2 regions of the Mesorhizobium sp. M1428 genome follow, and region 2 is predicted to be linked to the other one. Evidence: riboswitches for the same ligand, from Rfam matches in the RefSeq annotation. Region 2 holds a riboswitch; the other holds the start of a gene.
What was found. A riboswitch is a leader RNA that binds a small molecule or an ion and turns the genes downstream of it on or off. The one in region 2 is predicted to bind thiamine pyrophosphate.
Positions count from the first base shown of each region.

Region 1: another riboswitch for thiamine pyrophosphate. It lies ahead of thiC (phosphomethylpyrimidine synthase ThiC); the one in region 2 lies ahead of thiB (thiamine ABC transporter substrate binding subunit).

Region 1 covers NZ_JAMYKT010000015.1:127,592-134,873, reverse strand. The annotation lists gene NKG60_RS21560 (Ros/MucR family transcriptional regulator) at 1-441, opposite strand, end outside; gene panC (pantoate--beta-alanine ligase) at 635-1,525, opposite strand; gene panB (3-methyl-2-oxobutanoate hydroxymethyltransferase) at 1,522-2,358, opposite strand; gene NKG60_RS21545 (hypothetical protein) at 2,679-3,005, opposite strand; gene NKG60_RS21540 (Fic family protein) at 2,982-4,526, shown strand; TPP riboswitch at 4,709-4,825, shown strand; gene thiC (phosphomethylpyrimidine synthase ThiC) at 4,929-6,764, shown strand; gene thiO (glycine oxidase ThiO) at 6,761-7,282, shown strand, end outside.
Region 2 covers NZ_JAMYKT010000013.1:31,854-39,135, reverse strand. The annotation lists gene NKG60_RS19125 (ABC-F family ATP-binding cassette domain-containing protein) at 1-547, opposite strand, end outside; gene NKG60_RS19120 (thiamine diphosphokinase) at 549-1,193, opposite strand; TPP riboswitch at 1,321-1,435, shown strand; gene thiB (thiamine ABC transporter substrate binding subunit) at 1,479-2,492, shown strand; gene thiP (thiamine/thiamine pyrophosphate ABC transporter permease) at 2,555-4,171, shown strand; gene thiQ (thiamine ABC transporter ATP-binding protein) at 4,168-4,959, shown strand; gene NKG60_RS19100 (M48 family metalloprotease) at 5,214-6,683, shown strand; gene NKG60_RS19095 (RNA polymerase factor sigma-32) at 6,697-7,282, opposite strand, start outside.

The DNA of each region.
Region 1 (7,282 bases), on a different contig from region 2:
CCGCTTTGCGGGGCCTTTCCTAGGCGGTGTTTTTGCAGTGCCTCTGCGGCCAAGACCGCTCGCCTTGGCCAGAGCAGACCGCTTGGCAGCATAGTTAGGGGCCACCATGGGGTAGTCCCAGGCCAATCTCCACTTGGCTCTGTACTCGTCAGGTGTCATACCCAGCAAACCCAGGTGACGCTTCATAGACTTGAATTTCCGCCCATTCTCGAGACTTATGATATAGTCTGGAAATATCGACTTCTTCGGATTTGTGGCCGGAGTAAATACTGGCGGCGGTGCCGCGACGGGCTGAACTAGAGCCGACAACGCAGAATTGACGCCAGCAATCAGCGCCGGCAAATCCGCTACGGGCATTGCGTTGTTCTGGACATAGGCCGCTACGATGCCCGCTGTCAGCCCTAAAAGACCAGCGCTCGTCTGCTCAGTTGCTTCGTCCATCAAGCTCAGGCCCCTGATTCGTCACCCGTTCCTATTCGGGAACCTTCACCAACCCAAATGCTAATGACCACTCTTCGTTCTGGGGGCGCATTTACGCAAGGCTGTCTCTGCCCGGCCAGAGCAGGTTGACAGGGTTTTCATGGAGATAAACCGCGTCCAATTACGCTCACGCGGCACGAGCTGCATTTTCACGCTAGCCGGAAGTCCGCAGCGACTCATTTGTGAGTTGGCAAGGCGGCAGTGTTCTGACGTTGTCAATGAGCCGTGTTTGGCCGAGCCAGGCGGCTGCGAGCAGGCGGACCGGCCGATCGATGCTTGTTGCTATCGGTTGCAGATCTGCTTCGCCACGGAGTTCCAGGTACTCGACCTCGCGATAACCTGCGGACAGAATCGCTGCACGCGCTTGGGCAAGCGCTGGGAGGACGGGAGAGCCGTTCGAGAGCCCCTCCGCAGTATCGAGCAGGACCGATGCGAGCCTTGGGGCAATGGCCCGCTCCGCTGGCGAGAGCCGAACATTGCGCGATGACAAAGCGAGACCATCGGGTTCCCGGACTGTCGGACAGGGGACGATGGTAATTGGCATATCCAGGTCCCGGACCATGCGAGTGATGAGTAGAAGCTGCTGGAAGTCCTTCTCTCCGAAAAAGGCGAAATCAGCGCCAGTCTGCAAAAAGAGCTTTGCAACGACGGTCGCCACCCCATCGAAATGACCAGGCCGGAACGCACCGCATAGGCCTTCGCGGACGCCGGACACCGACACGGTCGTGGTGAAGCCGTCAGGATACATCTCAGTCGCATGCGGAACATAGAGCAGGTGTGCGCCCAACGGAGTGAGCTTTGCAGCGTCTTCCTTTTCGGTGCGGGGATAAGCGGCAAGATCCGCGGCACTGTTGAACTGCTTGGGATTGACGAACAGCGTCACGATCACACGATCGGCCTTCTGAAGCGCAGAACGCACGAGACTCAAATGTCCTTCATGCAAGGCTCCCATCGTGGGCACCACGGCGATACTGGCACCTGAACGGCGCCATCCCGCCACGACGGCACGAAGTTCGGCAATGGTGCGGACAATCGGCACGCTCATGCAACATCTCCGGCCTTCGGCTCGTCGGCGAAAAGATGTTCGGCCGCTGGAAAGCGCCCTTCCCGCACATCAGCCGCGTAGGCGGCGATGGCAGCTTCGACCTCTGAGCCCAGTTCGGCATAGCGCTTGACGAATTTCGGCCGAAAACCAGTGTACATGCCCAGGATGTCGTCGATCACAAGGATCTGCCCATCGCAGGCGTCCGAGGCACCGATCCCGATCGTGGGAATTGTGGCTCTCTCGGTTATTCTCCGTGCGAGCGGCTCCGTGACCTTTTCCAGCACTATGCTGAACGCCCCGGCCTCGGCAACAGCAATGGCGTCGCGAAAAATCCTGTCGCCGTCTACGCCCCTGCCCTGGACTTTATAGCCGCCGAACACATTGACCGATTGCGGCGTCAGCCCGACGTGGGCCATGATGGGAATTCCGCGAGCAGTGAGAAAGCGGATCGTCTCGGCCATGCTCTCGCCGCCCTCCAGCTTGAGGGCGGCGCATCCGGTTTCCGCCATGAGCCGCGCGCCGTTGCGAAAGGCATGTTCGGGGCCTTCTTCATAGGAGCCGAATGGCATGTCAACGACCATCAACGCGCGCTCAAGACCGCGTCGCACGGCCTTGCCATGCATGATCATCATGTCGAGCGTGACGCCGAGGGTCGAGGGCAGACCGTGAAGCACCATTCCGACACTGTCGCCGACCAGCACGACGTCGCAATATCTGTCGACGAGCTGCGCAATGGGTGTGGTGTAGGCGGTCAAGCAGACGACCGGATCCTTGCCCTTGCTGGCCGCGATGTCCGGCGTCGTCAACGCCTTCGTTTCTACCGCCACACTCATCGGCACGTTTTCCCTGCGTCAGGCTTAAGCGGTCAACGGTTTTGCATAGTTTTGTGCAGGTGCGAAGGCCAAAATCAAACTGCATCGGAAAAGTTGGTGCATTGCGAAGCGCTTCAAAGCAAGGGCTAAAGGCCCCCAATTTTCTGCTGCTTCGGCCGAGTTTCGCAGTACCCTTGTTGTGATGGTTTTGAGCAATCAGCGTGGTGGTGGTCTCAAGGGATGTGCTTCAGCTCGAACGGTTTGACTACCGCAACAGCGTGATTCACGTTCAGAATCGATCTCAGGTCCCAAGGCGTACCGAAATGCATTGTGGCGAAAAACTAGGCAATGACTGAACACGAGGCCACAGCTGTAAGGCAACGCATAGATGCCGGCGACCGCATGCTAGCGCCGCGGAACTGATTGCGGTTTGGCGGTGTACGCTTATTTCCGATGGGAACATCATTGCGCTGGCCGGCGCGCGACGATCGCTTTCCGGCCGAGCCATGCAGACGGATCACCGCCGCCTTCAGGATCGGTTTTCGGAAAAGTCGGCTTGCAGCATCAATTTTCATGAGATAGAATTGTTTTTCATAGTATTTGGCTGATTTCGCACCAAACTTCGATGAAAGGTTCCCCTTTTCATGCCTGTGGCGCAGAAGCACCAATTTTCAGGTCCTGTTATCGTTTTTCAGGAAATCCGCCTTCCGGAGATGGTGACCCCGGCCGGGTACAGCGCCCTGATCGGAGCCTACGAGCTCGCCGTGCCCTTGCCCCGGACCCTGTCGGCCACTGGCGAGCATCATCGCATTACCGCACGGGATGGCTGGCGGATCATGACGCCCCGCCATGCCCCACATCCAACACTCGAAGGCCACCTGACCTTCGCGCTCAAGTACGAGGGGCTCGACCTTGCCGTCCTCAAACGGCTGTTCCAGGTGACCGGTTCCGCACCGATCGAGGCGCTCGTCCGTGAAAGCCCCACAGGCAGTTATGCCCGCCGCATCTGGTTTCTATATGAATGGCTGACGGGCACACGTCTCGATCTGCCGGACGCGGCGGCCGGACGATACGTTCCGGTTGTCGATCCCGAGCTGCAGTGGCCCGGATTCGAGAAGACCGCTTCGCGCTACCGCATAAGGGACAATCTCCCCGGCACGCCTGAGTTCTGCCCGCTGGTGTTCCGAACCAAGACCCTCGAAAAATTCATCGGCCTTGAACTGCCGCGGCGCGCGGAGGCAATCGTGGCGGAGGTGCCGCGCGACCTCCTTGCTCGGACCGCCGCCTTTCTTTTGTTCAAAGACTCGCGATCAAGCTATGCGATCGAGGGCGAGCGCCCGCCGCAAGATCGCATCCAGCGCTGGGGCCGCGCCATCGGCGAAGCCGGCCGCTGGCCGATCGATCGCGATGAGCTGCTACGTCTGCAAAAAATTGTACTTGGCGACGCCCGTTTCGTAAGACTTGGCTTCCGAAAAGAAGGAGGTTTCGTCGGTGAGCATGACCGAGACAACGGCACGCCCCTGCCCGATCACATCAGCGCTCGGCCCGAGGACCTGCCGCGGCTAATCGATGGAATGGCGGCCTTCGATCAGGGCCCCGCGCAAAGCCTTGATGCAATCATAGCCGCCGCAATCCTCGCCTTCGGCTTTGTCTACATCCACCCGTTCGAGGACGGAAACGGCCGCATTCACCGCTACCTAATCCACCACGTCCTTGCCACGCGCGGCTTCAATCCGCCGGGAGTGGTCTTTCCCGTCTCGGCCGCGATCCTGGACCAGATCAACGAGTACAGGGGCGTGCTCGAGAGCTATTCGCAGCGCCTTCTGCCGTTGGTGGAATGGGAACCGACGCCGCAATTCAACGTCCGGGTGCTGAATGACACCGGTGATTTCTACCGGTTCTTCGATGCGACCCCGCACGCCGAATTCCTCTATGACTGCGTTCAGCGGACGATCGAACGGGACCTTCCCGAGGAAACCGCATTTCTGCAGCGCTACGATCAATTCCGGCAGCAGGTGGATGCCTTTATCGACATGCCCGAGCGGCTGACCGATTTGCTCTTCCGTTTTCTTCACCAGAATGATGGACATCTATCGAACCGCGCGCGCGAAAAGGAATTCGCCGCGCTGACCAGTGACGAGGCAGGAAGAATCGAGGCGATCTACGCGCAAACCTTTGGTGCCCATTGAAGGCGTGATCATGAGGATCGATTTTTAGTCCAACGGTTTGCGATTCCCTTGTCCCTGCCTTCATCTCCCACGCTTGACTTGTCGCCGAGACATGCGCGATTTTTTCCGCACGGTCTGACCAGCCGCCGATCAGCCGCGGCCAGAACGCGCTTGACAAACCGGAGACGTCCCGTCCAACCTGGCGCATTCACCAGGGGAGTCCCGGCAAGGGGCTGAGATACTGCTTGCTTTCGCGGCGCAGTGACCCGTTGAACCTGATCCAGTTCATACTGGCGTAGGGACGGTGCAAGCGCTTTGCGGGAGTTTACGCCCGAGGTCCTGTTTCGGCAGGTCGACAGAAGCGTCTTTTCATCCTTCCGGCACAGAACTGGGTCTCCAATGCATGAGCAAAGGAGCCTCAAGATGAATGCCCTCACTCCCGCCGTCTCGACGGGACCGCTGCCCGCCTCGCGGAAAATCCACAAGCCCGGTGCCATCCACCCGCAGATCAGGGTGCCGATGCGCGAAATCTCCGTGCATCCGACGGCCGGCGAGCCGCCCGTCACCGTCTACGATCCGTCCGGCCCCTATACCGACCCGACTGTCGAAACCAGCATCGAAAACGGTCTTGCCCGGCTTCGCGACGAATGGATCATGACGCGCGGCGATGTCGAGGCCTATGACGGCCGCCACGTGCGGCCGGAGGACAACGGATTTGTGACCGGTGAGCGCCTGACGCCGGAATTTCCCATTCGCAACCGGCCGCTCAGGGCCAAGGCAGGCAAGGCGGTGACCCAGCTTGCCTATGCGCGTGCCGGCATCGTCACGCCCGAGATGGAGTTCGTCGCCATCCGCGAGAACCTTGGCCGCGAGATGCTGCGCGGCAAGCTTGAGCGCGACGGCGAGGCCTTCGGTGCCGCTATCCCCGGCTTCGTCACGCCGGAGTTCGTGCGCGACGAGGTTGCGCGCGGACGCGCGATCATTCCCGCCAACATCAATCATCCCGAGAGCGAGCCGATGATCATCGGCCGCAATTTCCTGGTGAAGATCAACGCCAATATCGGAAACTCGGCGGTCACCTCCTCGATGGCAGAGGAAGTGGAAAAAATGGTGTGGGCGATCCGCTGGGGCGCCGACACGGTGATGGACCTGTCGACCGGCCGCAACATCCACAACATCCGCGAATGGATCCTGCGCAATGCGCCGGTGCCAATCGGCACGGTGCCGCTCTACCAGGCGCTGGAGAAGGTGGGCGGCATCGCCGAGGATTTGAGCTGGGAGGTCTATCGAGACACGCTGATCGAGCAGGCCGAACAGGGCGTCGACTACTTCACCATCCATGCCGGTGTGCGGCTGCATTACATCCCGCTGACCGTCGCCCGGGTCACGGGCATTGTCTCGCGCGGCGGCTCGATCATGGCCAAATGGTGCCTGCACCATCACCGGGAAAGCTTCCTTTACGAGCGTTTCGCGGAGATCTGCGACATCTGCCGGGCCTATGACGTGTCCTTTTCGCTCGGCGACGGGCTCCGTCCGGGCTCGATTGCCGACGCCAACGACGCGGCGCAATTCGCCGAACTGGAAACGCTCGGCGAGCTGACGAAGATCGCCTGGGCGAAGGATTGCCAGGTGATGATCGAGGGGCCCGGCCACGTGCCCATGCACAAGATCAGGCAGAACATGGACAAGCAGCTCGCTGTCTGCGACGAGGCGCCTTTCTACACGCTGGGGCCGCTGACGACGGACATAGCGCCGGGTTACGACCACATCACCTCAGGCATTGGCGCCGCCATGATCGGCTGGTTCGGCACGGCCATGCTCTGTTACGTCACACCGAAGGAGCATCTCGGTCTTCCCGACCGCAATGACGTCAAGACCGGCGTGATCACCTACAAGATTGCGGCCCATGCCGCCGACCTGGCTAAGGGGCATCCGGCGGCGAAAGTCAGGGATGACGCCCTTTCCCGCGCGCGCTTCGAGTTCCGCTGGGAGGACCAGTTCAACCTGTCGCTCGATCCCGAAACCGCAAGATCCTTCCACGACCAGACCTTGCCCAAGGAAGCGCACAAGGTGGCACATTTCTGCTCGATGTGCGGCCCGAAATTCTGCTCCATGCGCATCTCCCACGACATTCGCGCCGAGGCGCAGAAGGAGGGGATGGTGGCCATGGCGGCGAAATATCGCGAAGGCGGCGATCTCTACGTGCCCGCGGACGAGACCGGCGCGCCGCTCCTGCGAGAGGCGCGCGAGCGATCATGAGGGTCCTGGTCAAGGGGGCCGGTGTCGCCGGCCTCACCGCAGCTTTCGAGCTCGCCACACGTGGCGCGACGGTGACCGTTGCCGAGATAACACATACCGTTGGCGGCAATGCGTCGTGGTTCGCCGGCGGCATGCTGGCGCCATGGTGCGAGCGTGAAAGCGCCGAGCAGCCAGTGCTGGATCTCGGACGCGATGCCGCCGACTGGTGGGATGCGGTACTGCCGGGTCACGTGACACGGGCCGGAACACTGGCCGTGGCCGCGCCGCGTGATGCGGGCGAGCTCGACCGGTTCGCCAGCCGCACCTCGGGTCATCGGCGTGTCGATGAAGATGAAATCGTGTTGCTCGAGCCCGACCTCGCCGGCCGCTTCCGCCGCGGACTGCTCTTCCCCGACGAAGCCCATCTCGACCCGCGTCAGGCGATGGCGGCACTTCATGACAGGCTGGCGGCGATGGGCGTCGAATTCCACTTCTGCGCTGACGTCCGGCGTGCTTCCGGGTTCGATCGTCAGATCGAC
Region 2 (7,282 bases):
ACACGCGCTCGAGAAAACGACGGTCATGCGAGATGACGACCAGTGCCGAGGAGGTGCGGGCAAGCTCCTCCTCCAGCCATTCGATAACCGAAAGGTCAAGATGATTGGTCGGCTCATCGAGGAGGAGAATGTCGGGCTCCGGCGCCATGACGCGGGCGAGGGCGGCGCGCCGCGCCTCGCCGCCGGAGAGGTCGTTCGGCCGCTCCTCGCCGGTCAGGCCGAGATGCTCCATCAGATAGGTGGCGCGGTAGGGATCGTCGGCGGGTCCGAGCCCTGCCGAGACATAGGCGCGGACGGTCGCAAAACCTTCCATGTCGGGAATTTGCGGCAAGTAGCGGACGGTCGCCGAAGGCTGGCGGAAGACTTCGCCGTCCTGCGGCTCGATCAGCCCGGCGGCGATCTTGAGGAGCGTCGACTTGCCCGAGCCGTTGCGGCCGACCAGGGCGATCTTGTCGCCAGCAGAGGCCGTCAGGGCGGCACCGTCGAGCAGCGGCGTGCCGCCGAAGGTCAGCTTTATCCCGTCGAGATTGAGAAGCGGCGGCGCCATGTCAGCTTTCAGGTAGGGGAAAAGGATGCGCGAGCAGCAGCGCGCGGCCGCTGGCCAGCGCGATTTCCAGCCGGCCCCTGACCTCGTTGGAAATGGTCAGCGACGAGCCGAACGCGACCTCGACATGGTCGAGCGGCCATTTGGCACCGGTGACGCTCAGGCCGGCGAGATCGGAGAAGCCGAGCACCGAAAACAGTGTGCCGTCGGCATAGTCGAAGCGAGCCTTTCCCGGCAGCAACGGAATGCCTTCCTGTGCGCCGCTGGTCAAAAGCACTTCCGTCCCGCCTTCCGCCAGCCGGATGCTCAGCGCCAGATGCAGGAAGATGTGATCGGTGCGTTTGCCGCCGAAGGCGCCTGCGAGCACAAGGCTGGTCGCACCGCGTTCGAGTGCGGCGGCGATAGCGAGTTCACCGTCGGTCTTGTCCTTTTCGGCGGGAAACACCTGCCGTGGCACGGCCGCCAGATCCTCCGGCAAATCGGCAGGCACCGAATCGAAATCGCCGACCCAGAGTTCCGGCCTCAGGCCCAGCATGCGGGCATGGCCGATGCCGGCATCCGCAGCGATGACGCGCGAGCCTTCGACCTGGCGGTCGAGCAGCGGCGTGCGGATGAGATCGCCGCCAAGCAGGATGGTGAATGTGCTCATATCTCGTGGCCCTTACCAGCCCTGCCCCGGAAACGGAAGATGAAACGGCAGACGAAACGGAAGGCTGGGCTTTGGATGCCCGGCAAACTTCCGCTTGCGCAGCACTTCGGCCGGGCCTATGTGTCGCAACGCTCTAACGGGGTGCCGGACGCGATTTTCGCGGACCGGCTGAGAGGCAAGACTGCCAACCCGCTGAACCTGATCCGGTTTGTACCGGCGGAGGGATTAGACGTTTCGGACAGCCCGACGCCTCAATTCCTTTCAACGCGAACGAAGGAGGCGCCGATGCGCAGTTTTTTCCACTCTCTTGTCTCAATTGTCCTGTTTGCGGCATCCGCGCTCGCCCTGCCGGGGCAGGCATCGGCACAGGATAAGCTGACGGTCTATACCTATGAAAGCTTCACCGCCGATTGGGGTCCGGGACCGGCTGTGAAGAAGGCCTTCGAGGCCGAATGCAGCTGCGTCGTTGAATTCGTCTCGGTCGCCGACGGCGTCGCGCTGCTCAACCGTGTGAAGCTGGAAGGCGCCGCGACCAAGGCCGATATCGTGCTTGGCCTCGACACGAATTTGACGGCGGACGCCAAGGCAACCGGCCTGTTTTCGCCGCACGGCGCCGTGTCGGGCGTCAGCGTCCCGGGAGCCTGGAGCGACGATATTTTCGTGCCGTTCGACTATGGCTATTTCGCCGTCGTCTACGATACCGAAAAACTGAAGAGCCCGCCGAAAAGCCTCAGGGAATTGGTCGAGGGCGATGCCGGCGACAAGATCGTCATCCAGGATCCGCGCACCTCGACGCCGGGCCTTGGCCTGCTGTTGTGGGTCAAGTCGGTCTATGGCGACAAGGCGCCCGAAGCCTGGGCCAAGCTCAAGGCGAAGGTGCTGACGGTGACGCCAGGCTGGAGCGAGGCCTACGGCCTGTTCACCAAGGGTGAGGCGCCGATGGTGCTGTCCTACACCACCTCGCCGGCCTACCACATGGTCGCCGAAAACACCGAGCGCTACCAGGCGGCGTCCTTCGAGGAGGGCGAATATCTGCAGATCGAGGTTGCGGGGATCACCACCAAGGGCGCGAAGAACCCGCTGGCGGAAAAGTTCATTGCCTTCATGACCGGACCGAAATTCCAGGATGTCATTCCCGAAACCAACTGGATGTTCCCGGCCGGCAAGACCGACAAGCCGCTCAACCCGGCGTTCGACAAGCTTGTCAAACCGACCAAGACCTTGCTGTTCAGCCCGGAGGAAGTCGCGGCCAACCGCAAGGCCTGGGTCGATGAGTGGCTTGCGGCGATGAGCAAGTAGGATTCCATATGGTGTTCGTTCCCGACCTCAACCGCACCCATCGTCAAGCTGGGTAGCGCGAAATGCAGGCTCGCCGTCCTGACTCCCGCGTCACTGCCGGCGTCGTCGCGCTCGCCGCCATCGCGCTGCTGATCGGCGGGGCATTCGCCGGGCTGGTCGTCGAAGCCACACGCGACCCGTCCGGCGCCGCCTCCGCTTTCGATTCCTATCTCTTGCGCGTCGCCCGTTTCACGCTCTGGCAGGCAGTCCTTTCGACCCTGCTCTCCGTTGCACCGGCGCTGTTCGTCGCGCGCGCCCTGTCGCGGCATCCACAGTTTCTCGGGCGAGGCTTTATCCTGCAGCTTTTCGCTCTGCCGCTGGCGCTGCCGGCCATTGTTGCCGCACTCGGTGTCCTGGCGCTCTACGGCCGTGCCGGGTATTTTGCCGGCACGCTGGGCGCGCTAGGCGGCCAGAGCTGGCCCGGCATCTACGGCCTGTCGGGCATCCTCGTTGCCCATGTCTTCTTCAACCTGCCGCTGGCAACGCGGCTGTTCCTGGAAGCATTGCAGACCGTGCCGGCCAACCAATGGCGGCTGGCGAGCCAGCTTGGCATGGGCGCTGCGCCGGCCTTTCGGCTGATCGAATGGCCGCCGCTGCGTGCGGCCCTGCCGGGCATCGCCGGGCTCGTTTTCATGCTGTGCATCACCTCCTTCACCATCGTGCTTACGCTCGGCGGCGGACCCAGCGCGACGACGCTGGAGGTTGCCATCTACCAGGCGCTGCGTTTCGACTTCGACCCGGCGCGGGCGGTGACGCTGACCTTGTTGCAAATTGCGCTGACCTTCGTGGTCGTGCTGGCACTGACGCGGCTCGGCGCCAATGTGACCGGCGACGCCAATCTGCCGGTGGCGCCGCGCCGGTATTTTTCAGCCGGTGCGGCCGAGACCGTGCTGAACGCGCTGGTGATCGGGCTGGCATTGCTGTTTGTCGCCGGGCCGATGGCGGCGACGCTGGCAGCCGGGCTTGGCGCCGATCTCGGCCGCCTGGCCGGCGAGAGCGCGGTGCGGCAAGCGACGGCGACCAGTGGCGTGCTCTCCCTCCTGTCGGCGATGCTCTCTGTGGCGTTGTCGCTGTCGCTGGTCATGGCGCGCCGGGCGCTGGCGCTCACCCGGCGGACAGGCCGGCGGACACTGCTCGAACATCTGGCCGACACCGGTGCGGGGTTCGTCCTGGTGGTGCCGCCCATTGTCATCGGCGCCGGCTGGTTCCTGCTCTTGCGCACCGTCAGCGATGTCTTTGCGATCGCCCCCGTCATGGTCGTTGCGGTCAATGCGGTGATGGCGATGCCGTTCGCCATCCGCGCCATCCGCCCTGCCTATGACGCGGCAAGCGAACGCCACGAACGGCTCTGTGCACAGTTTGGTATCTCGGGCTGGAACCGGTTGCGGCTGGTCGACTGGCCGTCGCTGCGGCGGCCGCTAGCCACCGGCTTTGCTTTCGCCATGGCGCTGTCGCTCGGCGATCTCGGCGTCATTGCGCTGTTCGGCAGCGATTCCGTGCAGACCTTGCCCTATCTGCTGCTGGCGCGCATGGGCAGTTACCGCACCGAGGATGCGGCCGGGCTGGCGCTGCTGCTCGGCCTTGTCTGCCTGGCGCTGGTGCTGGCCGCGGACTGGCTGGGAAGGAGGGAGAAATCATGATGCCGATCAGCCCGGAACGGTCCATTTCGGTGGAAAAAGGCGCAGCCGTGCGGCTCGACAAGGTCTCGTTCAGCTATGGTGAAACGCCGCTTACATTCGATGTCGATTTCCCGCCGTCGGAAATCACCGCCATCATGGGGCCGAGCGGGTCGGGAAAGTCGACGCTACTCAATCTGGTGGCCGGTTTCGAGGCGCCGCGGTCGGGCCGCGTGCTGATCGGCGGCGCCGACGTCAGCACTGCGCCGCCTTCAGCGCGGCCGGTATCGATGGTGTTCCAGGAAAACAACCTGTTTGCCCATCTATCCGTCGAGCAGAATGTCGGGCTCGGCCGTTCGCCTTCGCTCAGGCTGAGCGAGGCTGACCGCGCCGCAATCTCCGCAGCGCTGAAGCGCGTCGGCCTTTCCGGCAAGGAAAGCCGGCTGCCGCGCGAACTCTCCGGCGGCGAGCGGCAGCGGGTCGCACTCGCCCGGGTCCTGGTGCGCGACCGGCCGGTGCTGTTGCTCGATGAGCCGTTCGCTTCGCTGGGACCGGCACTGCGCGACGACATGCTCGACCTGGTGGCCGACGTCCATTCGGAGCAGCGCATGACGGTGCTGTTCGTCACGCACCAGCCGGACGATGCGCGCCGTATCGGCCAAAACATGGTTTTCCTGGATGGTGGCACGGTTGCCGCGACGGGCGCCGCCGCCGATTTTTTCGTCGAGGCTGGACCGGAGGCATTCCGACGCTATATCGGCTCGGGTCCGTTTGCGGCTGGATCACGAGATGTTGCCCGGAAGCGGACATAATTTATGGTCAAACCGGCGCAAGGCGAAGCGGCGCTTGCTTGCCATGGTCGAGGTAGTGTGGCTAGGTCCGCCAGGAGTTGGTCCGGCTTAGACCGTGATTTGCCCTTGCTGCCTCGTATCTGTCGGACGCACGAAGGACGCCGTAGCACTTGATTTTGCGCGTGATGCTTTCCGGAAATCGCGCCCGATTTTCGCGGTCACGTCCCAGGACTTGAAAGGAAGCCGATCTGCCGACCGGCATCGACAATCGGAGGGTGAAACCGCTGGCTCGCTTTCTGGCGCTGGCCGGTCTTGCCTTGGCGCTGGCAAGCTGCCAGATGTTCACGCCTCCCGACGTGCAGGAATCGGGCTTCCAGCCCTCCGACAAGCCGATCACGGTCGACAATGTCGCCGCCAACAGCAAGCTCGCCCAACTGGCGAAGGCGCAGCACCCGCGCATCCTTGCCACCTATGGCGGTGAGTATTCTGACCCCAAGCTCGAGCGCATGGTGGCCAAGATCGTGGGCAGACTGACCGTGGTGTCGGCCAACCCGACCCAGACCTACCGCATCACCATCCTCAACTCGCCCAACGTCAATGCCTTCGCGCTGCCGGGCGGCTATCTCTACATCACCCGCGGCCTGCTGGCGTTGGCCAACGATTCGGCCGAGCTTGCCGCCGTCATTGCGCATGAGATGGGCCACGTTACGGCTAACCACGGCCTGCAGCGCCAGCAGCTGGAAGCGGAAGAGGGGTTGGCGACCAAGGTCGTTTCGGACGTGCTCGGCGACAACCCGACGGCCAAGGCGGCGCTGATCCGCGGCAAGCTGAGGCTGGCCCAGTTCTCGCGTAATCAGGAGCTGGAGGCCGACGCCATCGGCATCAAGTCGATCGGCGAAGCCGGTTTCGACCCCTACGCCGCCGGCCGCTTCCTGCAGTCGATGTCGGCCTATACCGATTTCCGCTCGATCAGCGGCGCCACCGACGCCAGCCTCGACTTCCTGGCGACGCACCCCAACACGCCGCAGCGTATCGATCTCGCGCAGCGCCACGCCCGCCAGTTCGGCGCGCCCGGTGTCGGGTCGCGCGACCGCGATTCATTCCTTGCCGGCGTAGACGGGCTGCTTTACGGCGACACGCCGGAGGAAGGCTATGTGCGCGGTGAAACCTTCCTGCATCCTGGCCTCGGCGTGTCGTTCTCGGTGCCTAACGGCTTTATCATCGACAATTCGGCGGCGGCGGTGACGGCGACAGGCCCGGGCGACATGGCAATCCGCTTTGACGGTGTTTCGATCGACAAGGACCGCTCGCTGACCGACTACATCCGCAGCGGCTGGGTCGCTGGCCTCGACGAGAGCAGCGTTCGCCAGGAGACGATCAACGGCAACGAAGCCGCAACCGCGCATGCCGGCGCCGATGGCTGGCAATTCGACATTGCGGTGATCCGCGCCGGCGGCCAGGTCTACCGCTTGCTGACCGCTGCACCGTCGGCCAGCACCTCGCTGAGCACGGTGGCGCGCTCGGTCAGCGGCTCGTTCCGCATCCTGAGTGCTGCCGAGAAGGCAGCGCTGAAGCCGCTGCGTATCCGCATCGTCACGGTGCAGCCCGGCCAGACGATGGGCTCGCTGGCCGCACAGATGGTCGGCGTCGACCGCAAGCTGGATCTGTTCAGGGTGCTCAACGCGCTGTCGCCGGGTGCCGCCGTTTCGGCCGGCGACAAGGTCAAGATCGTCACCGACAAATAGCAGCCGACGCGGTTCAGGCTGCGAGAAATTCCGGATTCTGCTTTACCAGCGCCGCCTTGAGTTTTTCCATGGCGCGCGCCTCGATCTGGCGGACGCGTTCCTTGGAGATGCCGAGTGTTTCGCCGAGTGCTTCGAGCGTCGCGCCTTCGTCGCTCAGCCGGCGCTCCTCGATAATCCTGAGCTCGCGCGCATTGAGCGCGCCGAGTGCCGTCCTCAGCCACACCGAGCGGCGTTCGACATCGATCGTGTCGCCGACGACCTCATCGGGCAGCGGGTCATCCGAAACCAGGAACTCCATCCGCTCGGTTGCGCCCGCGTCGTCGGCAAGCGGCGTATTGAGCGAACTGTCGGGTGCCGAAAGGCGGGAATCCATCATCGCCACATCGGCCTCCGATACCCCGAGAGCCGCCGACACTTCGCGGTAGAGCGTGGCATTCGACGTCTGCTCGGCGCCGTTTGCCAGGCGGGCGCGCAGGCGCCGCAGGTTGAAGAACAGCGCCTTTTGCGCCGAGCTGGTGCCGCCGCGCACGATCGACCAGTTGCGCAGGATATAGTCCTGCATCGAGGCCCGGATCCACCAGGTCGCATAGGTCGAGAAC